2 regions of the Leifsonia sp. Ger2509 genome follow, and region 2 is predicted to be linked to the other one. Evidence: predicted binding sites of a transcription regulator. Region 2 holds the regulator's gene; the other holds the start of a gene.
The links. The regulator HrcA, encoded in region 2, represses chaperone genes, less so after heat shock. The targets are predictions, from matches to a motif close to TTNGCACTCGNNNNNNNCGAGTGCNAA.
Positions count from the first base shown of each region.

Region 1: the regulator HrcA is predicted to act here: its motif matches at 1,216-1,242, upstream of groL (chaperonin GroEL).

Region 1 covers NZ_JBUYVB010000003.1:3,338,246-3,348,742, reverse strand. The annotation lists gene groL (chaperonin GroEL) at 1-1,146, opposite strand, end outside; gene ACV7NN_RS16205 (cold-shock protein) at 1,369-1,572, opposite strand; gene ACV7NN_RS16200 (LytR C-terminal domain-containing protein) at 1,758-2,312, opposite strand; gene ACV7NN_RS16195 (DUF3263 domain-containing protein) at 2,329-2,625, opposite strand; gene msrB (peptide-methionine (R)-S-oxide reductase MsrB) at 2,780-3,181, shown strand; gene ACV7NN_RS16185 (nitroreductase family protein) at 3,186-3,737, shown strand; gene ACV7NN_RS16180 (DMT family transporter) at 3,721-4,698, opposite strand; gene ACV7NN_RS16175 (dihydrolipoamide acetyltransferase family protein) at 4,950-6,467, opposite strand; gene ACV7NN_RS16170 (alpha-ketoacid dehydrogenase subunit beta) at 6,464-7,501, opposite strand; gene pdhA (pyruvate dehydrogenase (acetyl-transferring) E1 component subunit alpha) at 7,498-8,616, opposite strand; gene ACV7NN_RS16160 (Lrp/AsnC family transcriptional regulator) at 8,741-9,214, shown strand; gene ACV7NN_RS16155 (thiolase family protein) at 9,349-10,497, shown strand, end outside.
Region 2 covers NZ_JBUYVB010000003.1:112,407-122,903, reverse strand. The annotation lists gene ACV7NN_RS00870 (histidine triad nucleotide-binding protein) at 1-270, opposite strand, end outside; gene ACV7NN_RS00865 (16S rRNA (uracil(1498)-N(3))-methyltransferase) at 310-1,038, opposite strand; gene dnaJ (molecular chaperone DnaJ) at 1,046-2,152, opposite strand; gene hrcA (heat-inducible transcriptional repressor HrcA) at 2,179-3,201, opposite strand; gene ACV7NN_RS00850 (DUF4870 domain-containing protein) at 3,417-3,944, shown strand; gene ACV7NN_RS00845 (DUF4870 domain-containing protein) at 4,031-4,405, shown strand; gene hemW (radical SAM family heme chaperone HemW) at 4,402-5,631, opposite strand; gene ACV7NN_RS00835 (DUF1990 family protein) at 5,635-6,282, opposite strand; gene ACV7NN_RS00830 (hypothetical protein) at 6,412-7,566, shown strand; gene lepA (translation elongation factor 4) at 7,642-9,492, opposite strand; gene ACV7NN_RS00820 (amidohydrolase) at 9,557-10,497, opposite strand, start outside.

The DNA of each region.
Region 1 (10,497 bases), 3.2 Mb from region 2:
CGCGGCACCCGCCTTGATGACGGCGACGCCGCCGGCGAGCTTCGCGAGACGCTCCTGGAGCTTCTCACGGTCGTAGTCGCTGTCCGTGTTCTCGATCTCGTTGCGGATCTGGGCGACGCGGCCCGCGATCTGCTCGGGGTCTCCGCCGCCTTCGACGATCGTGGTCTCGTCCTTGGTGATGACGACCTTGCGGGCCGTACCGAGCAGGTCGAGGGTGACGTTCTCGAGCTTGAGGCCGACCTCTTCGGAGATGACCTGGCCGCCGGTGAGGATCGCGATGTCCTGCAGCATGGCCTTGCGGCGGTCGCCGAAGCCCGGAGCCTTGACGGCGACGGACTTGAAGATGCCACGGATCTTGTTCACGACGAGCGTGGCCAGGGCCTCGCCGTCGACGTCCTCAGCGATGATGAGGAGCTGCTTGCCGGCCTGGATCACCTTGTCGACGACGGGCAGAAGGTCCTTGATGTTCGAGATCTTCTGGTTCGCGATCAGGATGTACGGGTCTTCGAACACCGCTTCCTGGCGGTCGGGGTCGGTGACGAAGTACTGCGACAGGAAGCCCTTGTCGAAGCGCATGCCCTCGGTCAGCTCGAGCTCGGTGCCGAAGGTGTTCGACTCCTCGACGGTGACGACGCCCTCTTTGCCGACCTTGTCGATCGCCTCGGCGATGATCTCACCGATGGTGGTGTCGCCGGCCGAGATGGATGCGGTGGCCGCGATCTCCGCTTTGGTCTCGACCTCTTTGGCAGAGGCGATGAGTTCGGCGGTGACAGCCTCGACGGCCTTCTCGATGCCACGCTTCAGCGTGATGGGGTCTGCGCCGGCGGCGACGTTGCGGAGGCCTTCCTTGACCAGAGCCTGGGCGAGGACGGTTGCGGTGGTGGTGCCGTCACCTGCGACGTCGTCGGTCTTCTTGGCGACCTCCTTGACGAGCTCGGCACCGATCTTCTCGTACGGGTCGTCGAGTTCGATCTCCTTGGCGATGGAGACACCATCGTTGGTGATCGTGGGAGCGCCCCACTTCTTCTCGAGCACGACGTTGCGACCGCGCGGGCCAAGCGTCACCTTCACGGTGTCGGCCAGAATGTTCAGGCCACGCTCGAGTCCGCGGCGCGCGTCCTCGTTGAAAGCAATGATCTTTGCCATGGTTGTTTCTCGTCCCTCCCGGACGTCTGCGAAAGATACGGAACTTCGGGCGAATGCCCGTGTTCATTGTTAGCACTCGAACGCGTCGAGTGCTAGAACGATTCTGGCACTCGGGGGCCGCGAGTGCAAGTGAACGCAGAGTGCCCGCTGACAGGGGGCGCCGAACGCGAGCGAACGCCGCCCGGCGGACCGGACGGCGTTCGAATCAGTAGTCGTGCTGTGCTACGCCAGACGCACCGACTCGGCCTGGGGGCCCTTGTTGCCGGTACCGACCTCGAATACGACCTGCTGGCCCTCTTCGAGGACCTTGTAGCCGCTCATGTCGATTGCGGAGTAGTGAACGAAAACGTCCTGTCCCCCATCATCGACAGTAATGAAGCCGTAGCCTTTCTCAGCGTTGAACCACTTCACGGTTCCGTTCGCCATCTATTACTCCCATTGCTGTGTTTCGTCCGCGCGTAGCACATTCACCAGCGCGTTGAAACCAGATACTAATGCTTTCGAAGGCGGCAATGGACGACCATCAGGACAATAGGTCGTGAAATTACCTGAAATGGGCATGAATTAAACACGCCTGAAACATCGGCGACCGTAATGCCCGGTGAGAAGCGCTATCCCGTCGGAGCTTTGTAGTCGCTGCCGACGACCACCGTCAGGTCCGCGCCGGTCTCGGCGAAGTCCTGCGTCAGCATGACGGTCGATCCGGGCAGGGACTGGGCCAGACCGAGGGCGGCGGCCTCATTCTTCGGGTTCGAGTAGTAGACGACGGTACTCGTGATGTTCGACTGGCTGGCGTTGGCGCGGGACTGCACCTTCCATCCCTTCGCCACGAGCGCGTCGCCCACCTGGTTCGCGAGACCGGCGGTCGTCGTGCCGTTCAGCACGGTCACGTTGAGCGCAGGGTTGACGGTCGGGGTGATGGTCGGCGTCGGGGTCGACGTGACCGACGGCGAGGGCGTGCCTGAGGGCGAACCGTTGAAGGCGATGCTGCCGTTGATGAGGTAGAGCCCGAACACGCCGACGCCGATCAGGAGGATCGTGGCGACCACGGCCCAGGCGAAACCGATCCAGCCGCGCCCCTTCTGGTGAGGAGCTCGGTGGGCGCCGACGCGCTGAATATCGTCGGGGATCGCGTCGAAGCGATCCTTCGGGTATTTCTCTGCCATCTGTTCGGGGTGATCCTCAGTCGTGGGGGGTCAGCGCTCGCGCGTTCCGGGCGGCCGTTCGGGCGTCGCGGAGGCGTTGCAGCCTCTTGACGAGCATAGGGTCGTGAGCGAGTGCGGCCGGCGAATCGATCAAGGCGCCGAGCAGCTGATAGTACCGCGCGGCCGAAAGGCCGAAGTCCTGGCGGATCGCCTGCTCCTTCGCACCCGCATGGCGCCACCACTGCCGTTCGAAGGCGAGGATCGCCTCGTCGCGCTCGGTGAGCTCATCCGGAACCGCTGAGGAGTGGGTGCGATCCTTGGATGCTTCCGCCATCGCTCTCCCTTTCCCGCTGACCCCTGACTTGCGCTTCATACTATTTGCGGGTGTCTGAGTGTTCGCCCAAGCGGGCGGGCACGTCGTGTGATGGCGTTTAGGGTTGGAACGGACCTTTATCAGGCCGGATCGACGCAGGAAGGACGCCTCGTCCATGGAGTACAACGTCACGAAGAGCGACGACGAATGGCGCAACGAGTTGAGCGCCGACCAGTACGCGGTGCTGCGCGAGGCCGCCACCGAGCGCCCCTGGACGGGCGAACTGCTCGATGAGGAGCGCGCCGGCCTCTACACCTGTGCTGCCTGCGGTTCCGAGCTGTTCAAGAGCGGCACGAAGTTCGACTCCGGCTGCGGCTGGCCGAGCTTCTACGAGTCGGTGCGACCGGAGGCGGTGGAACTCATCGAGGACAGGAGCCTCGGGACCGTCCGCACCGAGGTCCGCTGCGCGCGCTGCGGCTCGCACCTCGGCCATGTCTTCGACGACGGGTTCGGCACGCCGACCGGCGACCGGTACTGCATGAACTCGATCTCCCTCAACTTCACGCCCGCCGAGTAGCCGCGTGACGAACCTGGTCGAAGCCGTCGCCGGCAGGCGCTCGTACTCGCGCGTCACCGACGAGGCTCCGACGCACGCCGAGCTGCTTCCGCTCATCGCTGCAGCAGGCCGCGTCGCCGACCACAGCTCGCTGCGTCCGTGGCGCGTGATCGAGCTGCGCGGGGATGCGCGCGACCGGCTGGGCCGGGCATTCGTGAAGGATGCGGGGGCGCACGGCCCCGAGGCGGAAAAGCTCGCCCAGAAGCCGCTGCGGGCGCCTCTCCTGCTCGCGATCGTCTCCGTGCGCCAGAAGAGCGAGAAGGTGCCGGGCTGGGAACAGGATGCGGTCGCCTCCGGTGTCGCGCACACCCTGAGCCTGCTGCTCCACGATGCCGGCTGGGGCGTCTTCTGGCGCACCGGCACGCACACCCGCTCGAAGGCCGTGCACAAGACCCACTCCCTGGCGAAGAACGAGCGGCTCCTCGGCTGGCTCTATGTCGGAGGCGTGCCGGACGGCGCACGCGACGGCCACCGCATCACGATCGATCCGGAGCGTTACCTCAGCGTGCTCGGCTGACCCTGGGTGCCGACCGCCAGCGAATGCTCGCGATCGCCACGGCGACGAGTGCGAGCGCCGTTCCCGCGACCGTCGTCCAGGCGATCGGATGCGCCGAGCTGGGCAGGATGAGGTCGAGGGCCAGCGCGGTCAGCAGCTGGCCGGCGACGGTCGCGAGTCCCAGGACGAGCACGCCGGTGACCTTGACGAGCAGGGAGGTGCCTGCGATGAACACGCAGCCGATCGCGCCGCCGAGGTACAGCCACCATTCGGTGGGGAGTGCGGAGGGCCAGCCGACGAACGAGGCATGGACGACCATCGCGATGACGAGCACGGTGGTGCCGACCACGAAGTTGATGAACGTCGCGCTGAGCGCGCTGGACGCGACGACGCGGACCTGACCGTTGACGGCCTGCTGCCACCCGATCCCGAGGCCGGCAAGCAGGGGCAGGATGAGCATCCAGATCGGAACACTGGTCGTGAGCTCCGCGGACACCGACCAGGTGACCGCGAGCAGAGCGAGCACGGCACCTGTCACGCGGGCCGGCGTGAGGGGACGGCGACCGCCGGGCCCGAGGCCGATCCGGTCGAGCACCAGACCGCTCACCGTCTGCCCGGCGACGATCGCCACCGTGAAGAGCGCGACGCCCAGCACAGCCGCCGTGAGGCCCTGCGACAGGACGAGGAAGGCGCCCGCGCTGCCGCCGAGCACGTACCACCAGGGCAGCGTGCGGGACCGGAGGGCGGTGCGAACGCGGCCGAGCCCCCGACGGCCCCCCGGTGCGATCGTGAGTGCGACCAGGAGGATCACCAGTCCGGTGCCGAACGAGATCGTCGCCGCGACGAAGCCGTCGCCCAGCCGCTGGCCGAGCTCGCCGTTGATGCGCGACTGCACGGCGACACCCGCGCCGCAGAGCAGCGCGAACACGATCGCGAGCCACACGGGCATAGCCGTACGCCGGGGTTTCGTCTCGTGGGGCACCGTCCCAGCCTATGGCCGGGACCGAATCCCGTTTCGCCGCGGTCGACCCGGCGAGTTGGCACACGTTGCCGTTTAGGCGCTCGGCATAACGGCAACTTCTGCCAACTGGATGGCGGCGGCGGGGGTTGCCGCGCGATTCCGCGTCGGCCGGCCCTCGAGTTGGCACCTTTTGCGGGTACTGCGTTCGGCGCACCCGCGATTTCTGCCAGGTCGAGGGGCGCCGGCCGGGAGAGCCGGGCCGGGCTGCCGTGTCAGACGGCGGGCGGGGCGTCGGCGAGCAGGTCGAAGGGATGCTCGATCGAGTCGGCGACGGCCCGCAGCATCCCGGCAGCGACTCCCCCATCGCACACGCGGTGGTCGAAGACGAGGCTGAGTTGCACGATCCGGCGCGGAACGATCGCTCCACCGACGACCCACGGCCGTTCGATGAACCGCCCGACGCCGAGGATCGCGACTTCGGGATGGTTGATGATCGCCGCGCTGCCGTCGACGCCGAGGCTGCCGTAGTTGTTGATCGTGAAGGTCGAGCCGGCGAGATCCACTGACGCTGCCCGCCCTTCGCGCGCGGCCCCGGTGAGCCGGTCGAACTCCCTGTTGAGCTCGCGCAGAGTGAGGGTCTCCGCGTGACGCACGACGGGGACGACCAGGCCACGAGGGGTGTCGACAGCGAACCCGAGGTTGACCCCGTCGAACTCTTCGATCGCGGTGGCGTCGGCGGTGAGACGGCCGGCGAGCACCGGATACTGCGCGAGCGCCGAGAGCGTGAAGCGGGCGATGAAGGAGAGGAGAGAGGGATGCCGGTCGCCGAGCCGCATGCGCGAGCGCAGCTCCCAGAGATCCGTCGCGTCCACATCCACCCAGACGGTCGCCTCGGGGATCTCGCTACGGCTGCGCGTCATGTTCGCGGCGACGGTGCGACGGAAGATGCCGAGCGGTGTCGTCGAGCGGATGGCGAGGCCGGTGCGTGCATCCGCTTCACCGGCGGCCGCGGCGGGCGCAGCGCGGCGGGCGTCGCCACCTGCAGCACCGCCGACCGGGGCGTTCTCGACATCGCGTCGCGTGATCAGTCCGTCCGGCCCGGAACCCGCGAGAGCGTCGAGGTCGAGGCCGCGGGTCTTCGCGAGCTGGCGGACCACCGGCGAGATCACCGGGTGGTGCGGATTCCGCGTCGCTGGTGCGCCAGCGGGAGCCGCGACCGGTGCGGCAGCGAGTGCGGCGTCCGGTACCGTGGTGGCCGGCTGCTCTGCGCCGCGCGTCGCCCTGGCGACCGGCTGCTCTGCGCCGCGCGTCGCCCTGGCGACCGGCTGCTCAGCGCCGAGCGTCGACGTTGCGGCCGGCTGCTCGGCGACGCGAGTCGGTGCGCCGACGAGCGTCGCACGACGACGTCGGCCCGTGTGCCGGGTCTCGGTCGTGCCGTAGCCGACCAGTACGTTGCCCGAGCCCTCTGCGACCGCCTCGACCGGAGCCTCGACCTGCGCGCCGGCCGGAGCTTCCACCGACGTCGGCGCGACCGCACCCGCGGGGCCGCCCACAGCATCCACTTCGATCAGCGGCGCCCCGACGCGGAGGTCCTCCCCCTCTTCGCCGTGGAGCGCGCTGATGATACCGCCGAACGGCGACGGCACCTCGACGACCGACTTCGCCGTCTCCACCTCGGCGACGGGCTGGTCCACGACGACCTCTTCACCGACGCTGACGAGCCAGCGCACGAGCGCCGCCTCGGTGAGGCCTTCGCCGAGGTCGGGAAGCCGGAAGATCTGCGCGGTCATGCGCCCTCCGCCTCGTCGTCCCACTGCAGGCGATCGACCGCGTCGAGGAGCCGGTCGACGCTGGGCAGGTAGAACTCCTCCAGCTTCGGCGGCGCGAACGGGGTGTCGAAGCCGGTGACACGCAGCACGGGCGCCTCGAGGTAGTGGAAGCAGCGCTCGGAGACCCGCGCGGCGATCTCGGATGCGACACTGGCGAACCCGGGCGCCTCCGCCACCACCACAGCGCGCCCGGTGGAGCGCACGGCCGCGGTCACGGTCTCGTCGTCGAACGGCACGATGCTGCGCACATCGATGACCTGGAGGCTGCGGCCTTCTTCCGCCGCGGCCTCGGCAGCCTTGAGCGCCACAGGCACGGACGGACCGTAGGCGATGATCGTGGCGTCGGTGCCCTCGCGGATGACCTGTGCGCGCCCCAGTTCCGGCAGCGGCGCGGTCGTGTCGACCGGCCCGCTCGTCCAGTACAGCTTCTTGGGTTCGAGGAAGACGACGGGGTCCGGATGCGCGATCGCGGCACGCAGCAGACCGTACGCATCCTGCGGGGTCGACGGAGTCACGACCGTGAGCCCGGGCGTGTGGGCGTAGTACGCCTCCGACGAGTCGGAGTGGTGCTCGACCCCGCCGATGCCGCCGGCGAACGGGATGCGGATGACCAGCGGGAGCCGCACGGCCCCGCGCGTTCGGTTGCCCATCTTGGCGACGTGGTCGACGATCTGCTCGAACGCCGGGTAGGCGAACGCGTCGAACTGCATCTCGACGACGGGGCGCATCCCGTTCATGGCGAGCCCGACGGCGCTGCCGACGATGCCGGCCTCCGCGAGCGGGGTGTCGAAGCAGCGGTCCTCGCCGAACCGGGCGGTGAGGCCGTCGGTGATGCGGAACACGCCGCCGAGCGGGCCGACGTCTTCTCCGAAGACGAGCACGGACGGGTCGGCGGCGAGCGCGTCGGCGAGCGCACGGTTCAGTGCCTGGGCCATCGTCATGGTCGGTGTCAGAGTGGTCTCCGACCGCAGGTCGGCGTCGTGCATGAGCGTCATCGGAGTCCGTCCTTCCCAACGGCGTCGTCGGCCGCGATCTCGGCCGCCAGCATCGCCGCCTGCTCCTGCAGCTGCGGTGTCTGCGTCGCGTAGACGTACGCGAAGAGGTCGGATGGGTCGGGCGCGGTCTCCGCGTTCATCCCGTCGCGCAGGGTACTGGCCACCCGCTCCGCCTGGCTGTGGATCTCGGCTTCGTCGCCGTCGCCGAGTTCGCCGAGTCCGCGCAGGTACGAACGCATGCGCAGCAGCGGATCCTTCTCCCGCCACGGCGCGACCTCGTCGTCGGTGCGGTAGCGGGTGGCGTCGTCGGCGTTCGTGTGGGACTCGATGCGGTAGGTGACGGCCTCGATGAGTCGCGGCCCGCCACCGGAGCGGGCGCCTGCCACCGCATCCGACAGCACCGACAGCAGCGCGGCGAGGTCGTTGCCGTCGACACGCTGGCCGGGCATCCCGTAGCCGATCGCCTTGTGGGCGATCGAGGGCGCCGCGAGCTGTCTGCGCAGGGGCACGGAGATCGCGTAGCCGTTGTTCTGCACGAAGAAGACGACGGGCAGGTGGAAGACCGCGGCGAAGTTCAGCGCTTCATGGAAGTCGCCTTCGCTGGTGGCCCCGTCGCCGCAGATGGCGAGCACGACCGTGTCCTCGCCGCGGAGCTTCGCGGCATGGGCGAACCCGACGGCGTGGAGCAGCTGCGTGGCGAGCGGCGTCGACTGGGGTGCGACGTTGTGGCGGTGCGGGTCGTAGCCGGAGTGCCAGTCGCCGCGCAGCAGCGAGAACGCCTCCACAGGGTCGACGCCCCGGGTCAGCACAGCGACGGTGTCGCGGTAGGTCGGGAACAGCCAGTCCTGGTCGCCGAGCACGAGGGCGGCCGCGACCTCGCAGGCCTCCTGGCCGTGCGACGACGGATAGACGGCGAGCCGGCCCTGCCGGACGAGCGCGCTGGCCTGGTCGTTGACGCGGCGCCCGATGACGAGGTGGCGGTAGCCCTCGACGAGTCGGTCACGGGCCGGAAGCGCGTACGTCTCGTCGGGCACGACAGCGCCCGATGGGTCGATCAGCTGCACGGGATCGCGGCGTGGAAGCAGGCTCTCGGGCAGCACTGTGTCGGGGAGCATCCGTTCTCCTTTGAAAGACGTCTCTTCCCCTCAGAGTGGGCCTTTCGGCCGCGTGGCGCCAGTTCAGCAGCATTTTCGAGACGAAGCAGGGCTATCGTGCCGAATCTGCGTCATACTGTCCATCATGGGAACGGATGGTGGCGGTCGGCTGGACGGAATGCGCTCGCCCGCCGACGACGTGGATCTGCGCATCGTCCAGGAGCTGCGCCGCGACGGGCGTTCATCCATCTCTGCGGTGGCAGAGGCCGCCCACATCTCGCGGGCGAACGCCTACGCGCGGCTCTCCCGCCTGCTCGACGACGGAGTGATCACGGGCTTCACGGCGAAGGTGAACCCTGTTCTCGTCGGGCGGGGATCGTCGGCCTACGTCACCATGCGTGTCGACCAGGCGTCGTGGCAGGAGTTGCGCGATCAGCTCGGGCGCATCCCCGAGGTGGAGCACATTGCGCTCGTCGGCGGCGACTTCGACGTGATCCTGCTGGTGCGCGCCCGCGACAACGAGGACCTGCGGCGCATTGTGCTCGAGGAGCTGACGGCCATCCCGTCCGTGCGGGACACGAAGACGGCGCTGATCTTCGAGGATCACGACACGCGCTGAGGGCCGGATGCCCCGCGGGTTGCCGGGCGCAGGGCGATCTGCAAGAATTACTTTCCGAACGATCGGTCACTAATTATCGATCCGGCGCCTGGTCCCCGCATCGGGACCCGAAGACAACGCAGTCGGGAGAGAGCATGGCAGAGGCCTACCTCGTCGGAGGCGTGCGCACGGCAGTCGGTCGCTACGGAGGCGCCCTCTCCGGGGTGCGCCCCGACGATCTCGCCGCCCTCGTCGTCCGCGAAGCGCTGGCGCGGTCGGGCGCGGACCCGGCCGCCGTCGACGACGTCATTCTGGGAGCCGCCATCCAGGCCGGCGAAGACAACCGCAACGTCGCGCGCATGTCGGTGCTGCTGGCAGGGCTCCCGGATGCGGTACCCGGCATCACCGTCAACCGGCTCTGCGCATCCGGGCTCTCCGCCATCACACTGGCCGCGCAGGCCGTGCGCGCCGGCGACGCCGACCTGATCATCGCCGGCGGGGTCGAGTCGATGACCCGGGCCCCCTGGGTGCAGGCGAAGCCGGAGCGCGCCTTCGCCAAGCCGGGACCGCAGTTCGACACCTCCATCGGCTGGCGGTTCACCAACCCGCGACTCCTCGCACGCGACAAGGCGACGTACTCGATGCCGGAGACGGCCGAAGAGGTGGCCCGCGTCGACAGCATCTCGCGGGAGGACTCCGACGCGTTCGCGCTGCGCAGTCACCAGCGCGCAGCAGCCGCGGTGGATGCCGGACGATTCGACAACGAGATCGTGGCCGTCGAGACCCCGAAGGGTCCGGTCACCGTCGACGAGAGTATCCGGCGCGACACCACCCTGGACGCGCTCGCAGCGCTGCGGCCGGTCGTCGCCGGAGGGTCCGTGGTCACGGCCGGCAATGCCAGCCCGCTCAACGACGGGGCATCCGCGATCGTGGTGGCCAGCGAAGCCGCGGTGAAGCGTTTCGGACTCGTCCCGCGCGCTCGCGTGGTCGTGGGGACCAGCGTCGGCCTCGCGCCGGAGATCATGGGCCTCGGGCCGGTTCCCGCCACAGAGCGGGCACTCGCGCGCAGCGGTCTGGCGCTCGACGACCTCGGCTCGGTCGAGCTGAACGAAGCGTTCGCCAGCCAGTCGATCGCGTGCATCCGCCGCCTCGGACTCGACGAGGCACGCGTCAACGCTGACGGCGGCGCGATCGCCCTGGGGCACGCACTCGGCTCCAGCGGGTCGCGCCTCGTGGTCACGCTGCTCGGACGGATGGAGCGCGAAGACACCCGGTACGGGATGGCGACCATGTGCATCGGGGTC
Region 2 (10,497 bases):
GGTGTTGAACACCAGCCGGAACTCGCCGTTGCTGTGCTGTTCGGCGAGCGTGTTCGCCGTCGCGACCAACTCTGCGAGAAGGTCAGGGTCGCTCGCGGCGAGCTCGACCACATCGCGGTACCGCTCGGTCTTGGGAACGACGAGCAGATGGACCGGCGCCTTGGGTGCGATGTCGCGGAACGCGATGATGCGCTCGCTGTCGAACACGACGTCGGCCGGGATCTCGCCCGCGATGATGCGCGTGAAGATCGAACGCTCGTCCGTTGCCATAGGTCTATCTTAAGGGTTTCGCGCCAGCGATCGGAGGGATCACCAGCGCCCGAGCGCGGCGTTCAGTACGGCGATCGATGCGGGACCGGCGGTCGAGGTCCGCAGCACGGTCTCGCCGAGACGCACGAGTTCGGCCCCGGCCTCGGCGAACCGGTGCAGCTCGGCGTCCGACAGGCCGCCCTCCGGCCCGACGACGACGACGATGTCCCGGCCGTCCGGTCGGATCGCCGTGAGCGGAGTCTCCGCCGTCGGCTCGAGGACGAGCATCCGCGCTGTCGACGCCAGCGCAGGGAGCTGCTTCGACGTCAGCAGTGAGCCCACCTCGGGCAGCCAGGGGCGGATGGACTGCTTGGCCGCCTCGCGCGCGATCGCGTTCCAGCGGTCGCGGCCCTTCGCCACCTTGGGTCCGTCCCACCGCGAGACCGAGCGGTCCGCGGCCCACGGGATCACCGCGTCGATGCCGAGCTCGGTCGAGGCCTGCACGGCCAGTTCGTCGCGGTCGCCCTTCGCCAGCGCCTGGGCAAGCGTGACCAGCGGGGTCGGCCGACCGACCTGCTCGACCGACTGCACCTCGATCGTCAGCTCGAATGGGGTCGCCGCGATCACCGGTCCGGTCGCCGTCAACCCGCGACCGTTCCCGATCGCAACCACCTCTCCCGGCCGCGTGCGGTTCACCGTCGCCGCGTGCTTCGCCTCGGCGCCGACGATCGAGAGCCGCTCGCCGGCCGACGTCGACACGAGGTCTTCGCGTAGGTAGAGGGAGCTCACACGATGCTCAGACGTTGAGGAAGCGGTCGCGGAGCTTCGCGAAGAGGCCTTGCTGGAAGCGCGCCAGGTTTGGTGCCTCCTGCTTGTGGGTCGACGCGAACTGCTTGATCAGCTCACGCTCCTTGTGATCGAGCTTCGTCGGGGTGACGACCTGGATGCCCACCCGGAGATCGCCGCGCCCGCTTCCCCTCAGGTGCGTGATGCCGCGGTCCTTCACCGTGATGATGTCGGCGCTCTGCACGCCGGCTTTCAATTCGATCTCGATGTCGCCGTCGAGAGCCCGGACCTTCGCGTGCGTGCCGAGGATCGCATCCGTCATCGCCACTTCGAGCGTGCACAGGAGGTCGTCCCCGTCGCGGCTGAAGACATCGTGGTGCTTCACCTTGATCTCGAGGTACAGGTCGCCGTTCGGTCCGCCTGCCGGACCGGCCTCGCCGCTTCCGGGCATCTGCAGGCGCAGCCCCGTGTCCACGCCCGCGGGGATGTCGACCGGCACCGTACGCCTGGCGCGTACCCGGCCCTGGCCCTGGCAGGTCACGCACGGCGTGACGATGACGGTGCCGAACCCCCGGCAGGTGCCGCACGGGCTCGAGGTCATCACGTTGCCGAGCAGGGAGCGCACCGAGCGCTGGATGCTCCCGGACCCGTGGCAGATGTCGCAGGTCACAGGCGCCGTGCCGGGCTGGCAGCACGACCCGTTGCAGGTCTCGCAGACGATCGCCGTGTCGACCTCCAGGTCGCGGTGGGTGCCGAAGATGATCTCGTCGAGATCCACCTCGACGCGCAGGAGCGCATCCTGGCCACGCTCGCGCCGCGACTTGGGACCGCGGCCTCCGCCTCCGCCACCTCCGAAGAACGTCTCGAAGATGTCGCCGAAGTTCCCGAAGCCGCCGGCACCGGGGAAACCGGCCTGCGGCCCGAGGTCGTACTGCTCCCGCTGCTGGGGGTCACTCAGCACGTCGTAGGCGTGGGTGACGAGCTTGAACCGCTCGGACGCCTCGGGGCTCGGGTTCACATCGGGGTGGAGTTCCCGTGCCAGACGACGGTAGGCCTTCTTGATCTCATCGGGGGTGGCGTCGCGGTCGACGCCGAGTACTTCGTAGTGGTCAGCCACGTAGGCAGTTCCTTAACTGTCGATTGCTAGTTCTCGCCGAGCAGTCGGGAGAGGTATCGGGCGACGGCACGGACGGCCGCCATGTTGTTCGAATAGTCCATGCGGGTCGGGCCGAGCACGCCGAGCCTGGCGATGCCGGAGGTGGCCGACGTGTAGCCGCTGGTGAGAACGCTCGTCTCAGCGAGGCCGAAAGGCGCGTTCTCCCGTCCGATCGAGACGGACACGCCGTGCTGGTCGGTCGCCATCTCACCGAAGAGACGGAGCAGGATGACCTGCTCCTCGATCGCCTCCAGCACCGGATAGATGCTTCCGGTGAAGTCGTGCTCGGTGCGCACCAGGTTGGCGGCGCCCGCCATCAGCAGCTTGTCCTGCCGGTTCGCCTCGATCTGCTCGACGACGGTCTTAGCGACCGGTGCGATCACGTCATGACCGGGCTCACCGCTATTCCCAGCGAGTGCGCGAAGGCGCGCCGCGGCCTCGGCGAGCGTCAGCCCGGCGGTCGCGGAGTTCACGGCCGTCCGCACCTGTGCGATGCGCTCATCATCGAGTTCGCGGGGAACCTCGATCACGCGCTGCTCGACGGCGCCTGAGTCCGTGATGAGCACGCTCAGGAGCCGCTGGGGTGCGAGCGCGACGAACTCGATGTGGCGGATGCGCGACCGTGAGACCGACGGATACTGCACGAGCGCGACCTGGTGGGTCAGCTGCGAGAGCAGGCGGACCGTGCGAGCGAGCACGTCGTCGAGGTCGACGGACTGCCCGAGGAAGACCTCGATGGCCTGGCGCTGAGCATGGCTGAGCGGCTTCAGATCGGCGAGCTGGTCGACGAAGACCCGGTACCCCTTGTCGGTGGGGACCCGGCCGGAGGACGTGTGCGGCGCGACGATCAGCTCCTCGTCTTCGAGCGCGGCCATGTCGTTGCGGATCGTCGCTGCGGACACACCGAACGCGTGGCGCTCGACGATGCTCTTCGACCCGACGGGCTCGCGCGACGCCACGTAGTCCTGCACGATCACGCGGAGAACCTCGAGGCTCCGATCCGACACCATCTTCTCGTCGCCTCCCTGACACCGACCTGTTAGCACTCGTTTAGCCTGAGTGCTAATCATATCGCTTCGACACGCCATCGAATCATTGCACCCGGCAGTTTCACGGCAGTAGCTTATGCATGAGTTCGCACGATCGCCCGGATCGATCACATCGAAAGGTGCACGCGCCTACCGAGCAGGTCCGTTGAGTTCCACTGGAATGAAAGGCACCGATCATGACCGACCCCAACCAACCTCCCGTCGACCCGACAGGCTCGGGAGTCCCGCCCCAGCAGCCGGTTCCGCCGCAGCAGCCCGTGCCGCCGCAGCAGCCGTACGCGAACGTGCCGCCCCAGCCCGCCGGCGTCCCTCCGCAGCAGCCGTACGCTGCTGCCGCCCCGGGCGCGCCGCTCACCGCTGCTGAGGACAAGCAGTGGGCGTCGTTCGCCCACCTCGGCGGCATCCTCTGGTTCCTCCCGTCGCTGATCATCTTCCTGGTCTTCAAAGACCGGGGGGCGCTCACTCGCCAGGAGTCCAAGGAAGCACTGAACTGGCAGATCACCTGGATCCTCGTCTGGCTCGTCTCGGGGATCCTCGGGTCGATCCTGCTGGCGACGCCCGCCTGGCCGATCTCGTTCGTGTTCTCGCTCCTGATCCCCTGGGTCCTCTACATCGTGAACCTGGTGTTCTCGATCCTGGGATTCGTGAGAGTCAACGGCGGCGGCACCTACCGTTACCCGTTCAACTTCCGTTTCATCAAGTAGCCGCCGCCTCCGCGGCCACGCCGACGCTGTGCCCTAGGGTGGGGCTGTCAATCGAGCGCCCACCCTCGGGCACCCAAGGAGAAATGATGTCTGACGCAACGCCACCGCCTGCCCAGCCGTACCAGCCGACGCCGCAGATGAACCCGGCCGACGAACGGCTCTGGGCGACGCTGGTCCACATCGGTGGTATCTTCTTCAACTTCATCCCAGCGCTGATCGGCTACCTCGTCCTCAAGGACCGTGGACCGTTCGTGCGCGAGCACACGGCGACAGCCCTGAACTTCCAGATCACGCTCGCGATCGCGTACGTGGTCGGCTGGGTGCTCCTCGTCGTCGGGATCGGCCTGCTCATTCTTCTCGCGGTCTGGGTGGTGAACATCGTGTTCAGCATCATCGCCGCGGTGAGGGCGAACGCAGGTCAGCCGTACGTCTACCCGATCGCGATCCGCTTCGTCAGCTAGCTGTTCGCGAGAAGCCGGCGCACGACCGCGTCGGCCAGGAGCCGCCCGCGCAGTGTCAGTTCGACTGACCCGCGCAGGGCGGCTTTCGCGTCGATGAGCTCATCCGCGATGAGGCCCGCGACCTCGCGCCGGCCGTCGGCGTCGAGCTCGCTGGTCGCGAGACCGTCACGGATGCGCGTCAGCAGCAGCACGCGCTCGACACGCTGCGTCTCCGGGTCGAGCGTCTCGCGACCGGCCGCCGGGGATTCATCCGCTGCGATCCGGCCCGCGTAGGCGGACGGGTGCTTCACGTTCCACCAGCGCACGCCGCCGACATGGCTGTGGGCCCCGGGGCCGACACCCCACCAGTCGTGACCCTGCCAGTACGCGAGGTTGTGCCGGGAGCGGTGCGCCTCATCCGTGGCCCAGTTGCTGACCTCATACCAGTCGTAGCCTGCCGAGACGAGGCGCGCATCCGCCGCCTCGTACATGTCGGCCTGGAGGTCTTCGTCGGGCTCCGGAACGGCACCGGACCGGATCTGCCTGGAAAGCTTCGTGCCCGGTTCGACGATCAGCGAATAGGCCGAAAGGTGGTCGGGGCGGCAGGCGATCGCGGAGTCGAGCGAGCGCTCCCAGTCGTCGAGAGTCTCCCCCGGTGTGCCATAGATGAGGTCGAGGCTGACCTGGAGGCCGGCGTCGCGCGCCCACTCCACGACGAGCGGGACGCGCTCGGGGTCGTGGGTGCGCTCCAGGGTGGCGAGCACGTGCGGAACCGCGGACTGCATCCCGAAGGAGACGCGGGTGAAACCGCCGTCGGCAAGCCGGCGCAGGTACTCGGCGTCTACCGAGTCCGGGTTCGCCTCCGTCGTCACCTCGGCACCCGCCGCGAGGTCCCAGGCCTCCCGCACCGCACCGAGCATGGCCGTGAGGTCGGTCGACGGGAGCATGGTCGGAGTCCCGCCCCCGAAGAACACGGTCGAGACCGGACGCGCGGCGACGCCGCTGGTTTCGAGAACACGCTGCGCGAATGCGACCTCGTGCACGGCGTGAACTGCATAGTCGCTCTGGGAGACTCCGCGCAGCTCTGTGGCCGTGTAGGTGTTGAAGTCGCAATAGCCGCAGCGCACCCGGCAGAACGGCACATGCAGGTAGACGCCGAAGTTGCGTTCCGCTGCGCCGACTGCCGCGGACCCGGGCAGAAGGCCGTCGGCGGGCGCCGGATCGCCGAGAGGAAGCGCGCTCGGCATCCGCTACGCCGCCCTGGCGGGCAGGAGTGAACGCATGTATTTGTTCGTATAGTGCCGCTGGACGAGCCGGAGGATCGGATACGTCGCGCGGTAGAAGCCGTTCGCCGGGCGGCCCAGGGCACGCACCACGAACCAGACCGAACCGTCGTCACGGTGCTCGACGATGAACGCCTCCTCGCCGCTCTCCGGATGTCCGTGCAGGGTTCCGTACGCGAAGCCGACGCGGTTCTGCTCGTCGATCACATACACGACGCGGACCGGTGCGGAGACGTGGAAGGGCCAGAACGGGATCTTCAACACGGCGGTCATCCCGTTGACGATGTACGGGGAACCGTCCTCGGCGAAGACCGCCTCCGACTGCCGGTGCTCCTGAAGTTTGGCCGGCGTGCCGTCCGGATTGAAGATCACGCCCTCGTACTGGACGCCGGTGCCCTCGCGCGCATCCGTTACCTTGATACCGCTCCCGCGCTGCACACCCCAGGTCATGAGCGATGCGGCGGCCGCCTGGAAACGCTCTTCGCCGGAGCCGAGCCGCGCCTCACGGATCATGGGGCGGTAGCCCTTCGGCGGGTAGTAGAGCAGGTCAGCGGCCTGCGTCCCTCCGACAGCACCGTACGTGACGGGCTGGTCGGTGAACGTGGAGCGGCGCATGCGTCAACTTTACGAGAGTCTCGGGTGTGTGACGCCCACCAGGTGATGCCCCCCGCATTGGGGGGTAGGACGGGATGGGGCCGCGGTTCGATGCTCCATTAGCGTTGGCCAACCAGATCGAGGAGCGAGATGACGATTCGTGCGGGCCAGGTTCGGGCAGCCGTCGCCATCAGCGCCATCGCAGTTGCAGTCGCGCTTGCGTTGAGTGGATGCACCCAGCCTCCGCCGCCCGCGCACACCGTCGCTGCCGCAGTCGCCCCATCCACGACTCCCACCCCCAGTCCCACGCCGGTCCAGACGTATCCCACCTGCGAATCCATGGTGCCGTCGGCCACTGTGAACGCGGTCGATCCGAAGCTGGTCCTGTCGGCGCCAGTCGACTACAGGGTCGCGCCGCCGAGCGCGGGCGCCCTGCCGAGCGCGCGCGCGGAGTTCATGAGCCCGATCAATCCGCCGTCGGCGACCACGCTGCTGTCCGCGATCCAGGCCGGCTACTTCACCTGCGTCTGGATGTCGGATACTCACATGCTGAGTGTCGCCGTGCTCCCCGATGCGGCGGCGTCGTTCCAGACATTCACGGGCTCCAACAGCTATGACATCGCGACCTTCGACGGCCTGGCTCTCGGTACGCGATCCGTAGGCGGCTGCAAACATGGCGACGGCGAATGGTGCGAGATCCAAGCACTCGCCGGGTCGACCTGGGTGTCGGCCCACCTTTCGCAGTCGGATGTCTCCACTGCGACCGCGCCGGGGATGCGGGCGCAACTGGAGTCGGCCGTCCGGTCGACGATCACCGCGCTCGACGAGGCAGGATCGCTCGTGTCAGCGCAAGCCCTTCCGTCTTCGCGCTGGAGTTCCATGCGCGACTGCACCGCGATCCAGAGCAGCATCCGGACGGTGGTCCCCGGTTTCACGGTAGTCACGGACCCATACGCCGGTATGACCCTCGACTACACCGACGCATATGACGAAGTCTTCCGCGCCGCAGTTCACCAGTCGGGCGCGATGCACTGCGGATCGCAGGACGGGATCAACGTTGCAATCGTGCAGGGAGCGGACGGTAGCGCCCCCATCATCTACACAACGGTCGCTTCGACGCCGGTGCCGGTGACGATCGCCGGTGTGAACGCGGCTCGTGACATCTGCCTTCGCGCTTCCGGACAGGGATGCTGGACCGAAGGCTATGTCGACCACGCGCTGGTCGTCGTCGACGCGGGTTCCGCATCCCCGGCGCAGCGACACGCGATCCTCGCGGCCGTCGCCGCGGGCCTCGCGCGGCCCTGAGCCGCACGCTCGCCGAGTCCCGTGCCGTCCAGTCCCGAGCGGTTGTCAGTTCGTACCGCCGCGCGGAGGACTGACCTACTTCTTGTCCTTCTTCTCGACGTCGCCGCTCAGCGCGGCGATGAACGCCTCCTGCGGGACCTCGACCCGACCCACCATCTTCATGCGCTTCTTGCCCTCCTTCTGCTTCTCGAGGAGCTTGCGCTTGCGGGTGATGTCACCGCCGTAGCATTTCGCCAGGACGTCCTTGCGCATCGCCCGGATGCTCTCGCGCGCGATGATCCGCGCACCGATCGCAGCCTGGATGGGCACCTCGAACTGCTGGCGCGGGATCAGCTCGCGCAGACGGCCGGTCATCAGCACACCATAGGCGTACGCCTTGTCGCGGTGGACGATCGCGCTGAACGCATCCACCTGCTCGCCCTGCAACAGGATGTCGACCTTGACCAGGTCGGCCTCCTGCTCGCCGGCCGGCTCGTAGTCGAGGGATGCGTAGCCTGCGGTCCGGCTCTTCAGCTGGTCGAAGAAGTCGAAGACGATCTCGCCGAGCGGCATCGTGTAGCGGATCTCGACGCGGTCCTCACCGAGGTACTCCATGCCGAGAAGGGAACCGCGACGGCTCTGGCAGAGCTCCATGATGACGCCGACGTAGTCCTTGGGCGCGAGGATCGCAGCCTTCACCATCGGCTCCTCGACTTTGGCGATCTTGCCGCCGGGGAACTCGCTCGGGTTCGTGACGGTGATCGTCTTCTTGTCCTCGGTCGTGACCTCGTAGATCACGCTCGGAGCCGTCGTGATGAGGTCGAGTCCGAACTCGCGCTCGAGCCGTTCGGTCACGATCTCGAGGTGCAGCAGGCCGAGGAATCCGCAGCGGAACCCGAATCCGAGCGCGACCGAGGTCTCCGGCTCGTAGACGAGCGCCGCATCCGACAGTTTCAGCTTGTCCAGCGCCTCCCGCAGTTCCGGGTAGTCGCTGCCGTCGATCGGGTACAGCCCCGAGAAGACCATGGGCTTGGGCTCGGTGTACCCGGCCAGGGCCTGGGTGGCCGGCTTCGACGCCGTCGTGATCGTGTCACCGACCTTCGACTGGCGCACATCCTTCACCCCGGTGATCAGGTAGCCGACCTCGCCGACGCCGAGACCCTTGCTGGGCGTCGGTTCTGGGGAGCTGACACCGATCTCGAGGATCTCGTGCGTCGCCCTGGTCGACATCATCTGGATGCGTTCGCGCGGCGAGAGCTGGCCGTCGACCATGCGCACGTACGTCACGACACCGCGGTAGCTGTCGTACACGGAGTCGAAGATCATCGCCCTGGCGGGTGCTTTCGCGTCGCCGACGGGGGCCGGGATGAGCTCGACGACCCGGTCGAGGAGTTCCTCCACGCCCATCCCCGTTTTGCCGGATACGCGCAGCACGTCCTCCGGCTTGCCGCCGATGAGCGACGCGAGTTCTGCCGCGTACTTCTCGGGGTCGGCCGCAGGAAGGTCGATCTTGTTGAGCACCGGGATGATCGTGAGGTCGTTCTCGAGAGCGAGATAGAGGTTCGCGAGCGTCTGGGCTTCGATGCCCTGCGCCGCATCCACCAGCAGGATCGCACCCTCGCACGCGGCGAGCGAACGCGACACTTCGTAGGTGAAGTCGACGTGACCCGGAGTGTCGATCATGTTCAGGGCGTACGTTCCGGAGTCCACCTGCCACGGCATCCGCACCGCCTGGCTCTTGATGGTGATTCCGCGCTCGCGCTCGATGTCCATGCGGTCCAGGTACTGGGCGCGCATGTCGCGGTCGCTGACCACACCGGTGATCTGGAGCATCCGGTCGGCCAGCGTGGACTTGCCGTGGTCGATGTGGGCGATGATGCAGAAATTGCGGATGGACGCCGGATCGGTCGCGGCGGGCTCGAGGGCCTTCAGAGCTCGTGGTGACATTGTGCGCCAATTCTCCCATGTCCCGGCGCCGTCGCACGACGCGGCCCGGCACAGCGGATGCGCGTCAGGCCGAGAAACGCTCCGAGCGCTCGACGACGTGGCCGGCCCCGTCCTCCCAGCGGTACACCTCGGCGCCCTCGATGAAGACGCGCTCAGCGCGCGAGTTCACATCGAGCGGATCGCCCGACCAGACGACAACGTCGCCGTCCAGTCCGGGAGTGAGCGAGCCGACCCGGTCGTCGAGCCGCAGGAAGGACGCCGGGTTCACGGTGAGGGCCTGCAGCGCGGTGTCCCGCGGCAGCCCTTCCTTCACCGCGAGGGACGCCTGGTGCACGAGGAAGTTGATCGGCACGACCGGGTGGTCGGTCGTGATGGCGACACGGACTCCGGCCGCTGCGAGCGTCGCAAGGTTGCTGATGGCGCGGTCACGCAACTCCACCTTCGAACGGGACGTGAACAGGGGCCCGAAGATCACCGGGATGTCCCGCTCGGCCAGCACATCGGCCAGCTTGTGCCCTTCGGTGCCATGGTTGATGACGAGGCGGTAGCCGAACTCGTCGGCGAGGCGGATGGCCGTGGCGATGTCGTCGTGACGGTGCGTGTGCTGATCCCACGCGAGCTCGCCCTCCAGCACCCTCGCCAGGGTCTCCTTCGCGAGGTCGCGCGTGTACGGCTTGCCGTCCTGCAGGGCTGCGTCACGCGTCGCGATGTAGTCCTGCGCTTCGACGAACGCCTGGCGGATGATGAGGGCGACGCCGAGGCGCGTGCTCGGCGTCTTGTCCTTCCCTCCGTACACCCGTTTCGGATTCTCCCCCAGCGCCGACTTCACACTCACGGAATCGCTGATCACCTGTTCATCGATGGTCCGGCCGCCCCAGGTCTTGATCGCGACCGTCTGGCCACCGATCGGGTTGCCGGAGCCTGGCTTGACGACGACGGAGGTGATCCCGCCCGCCAGCGCATCCCGGAAGCCCTCGTCGTCGATGTTGATGGCATCGATGGCGC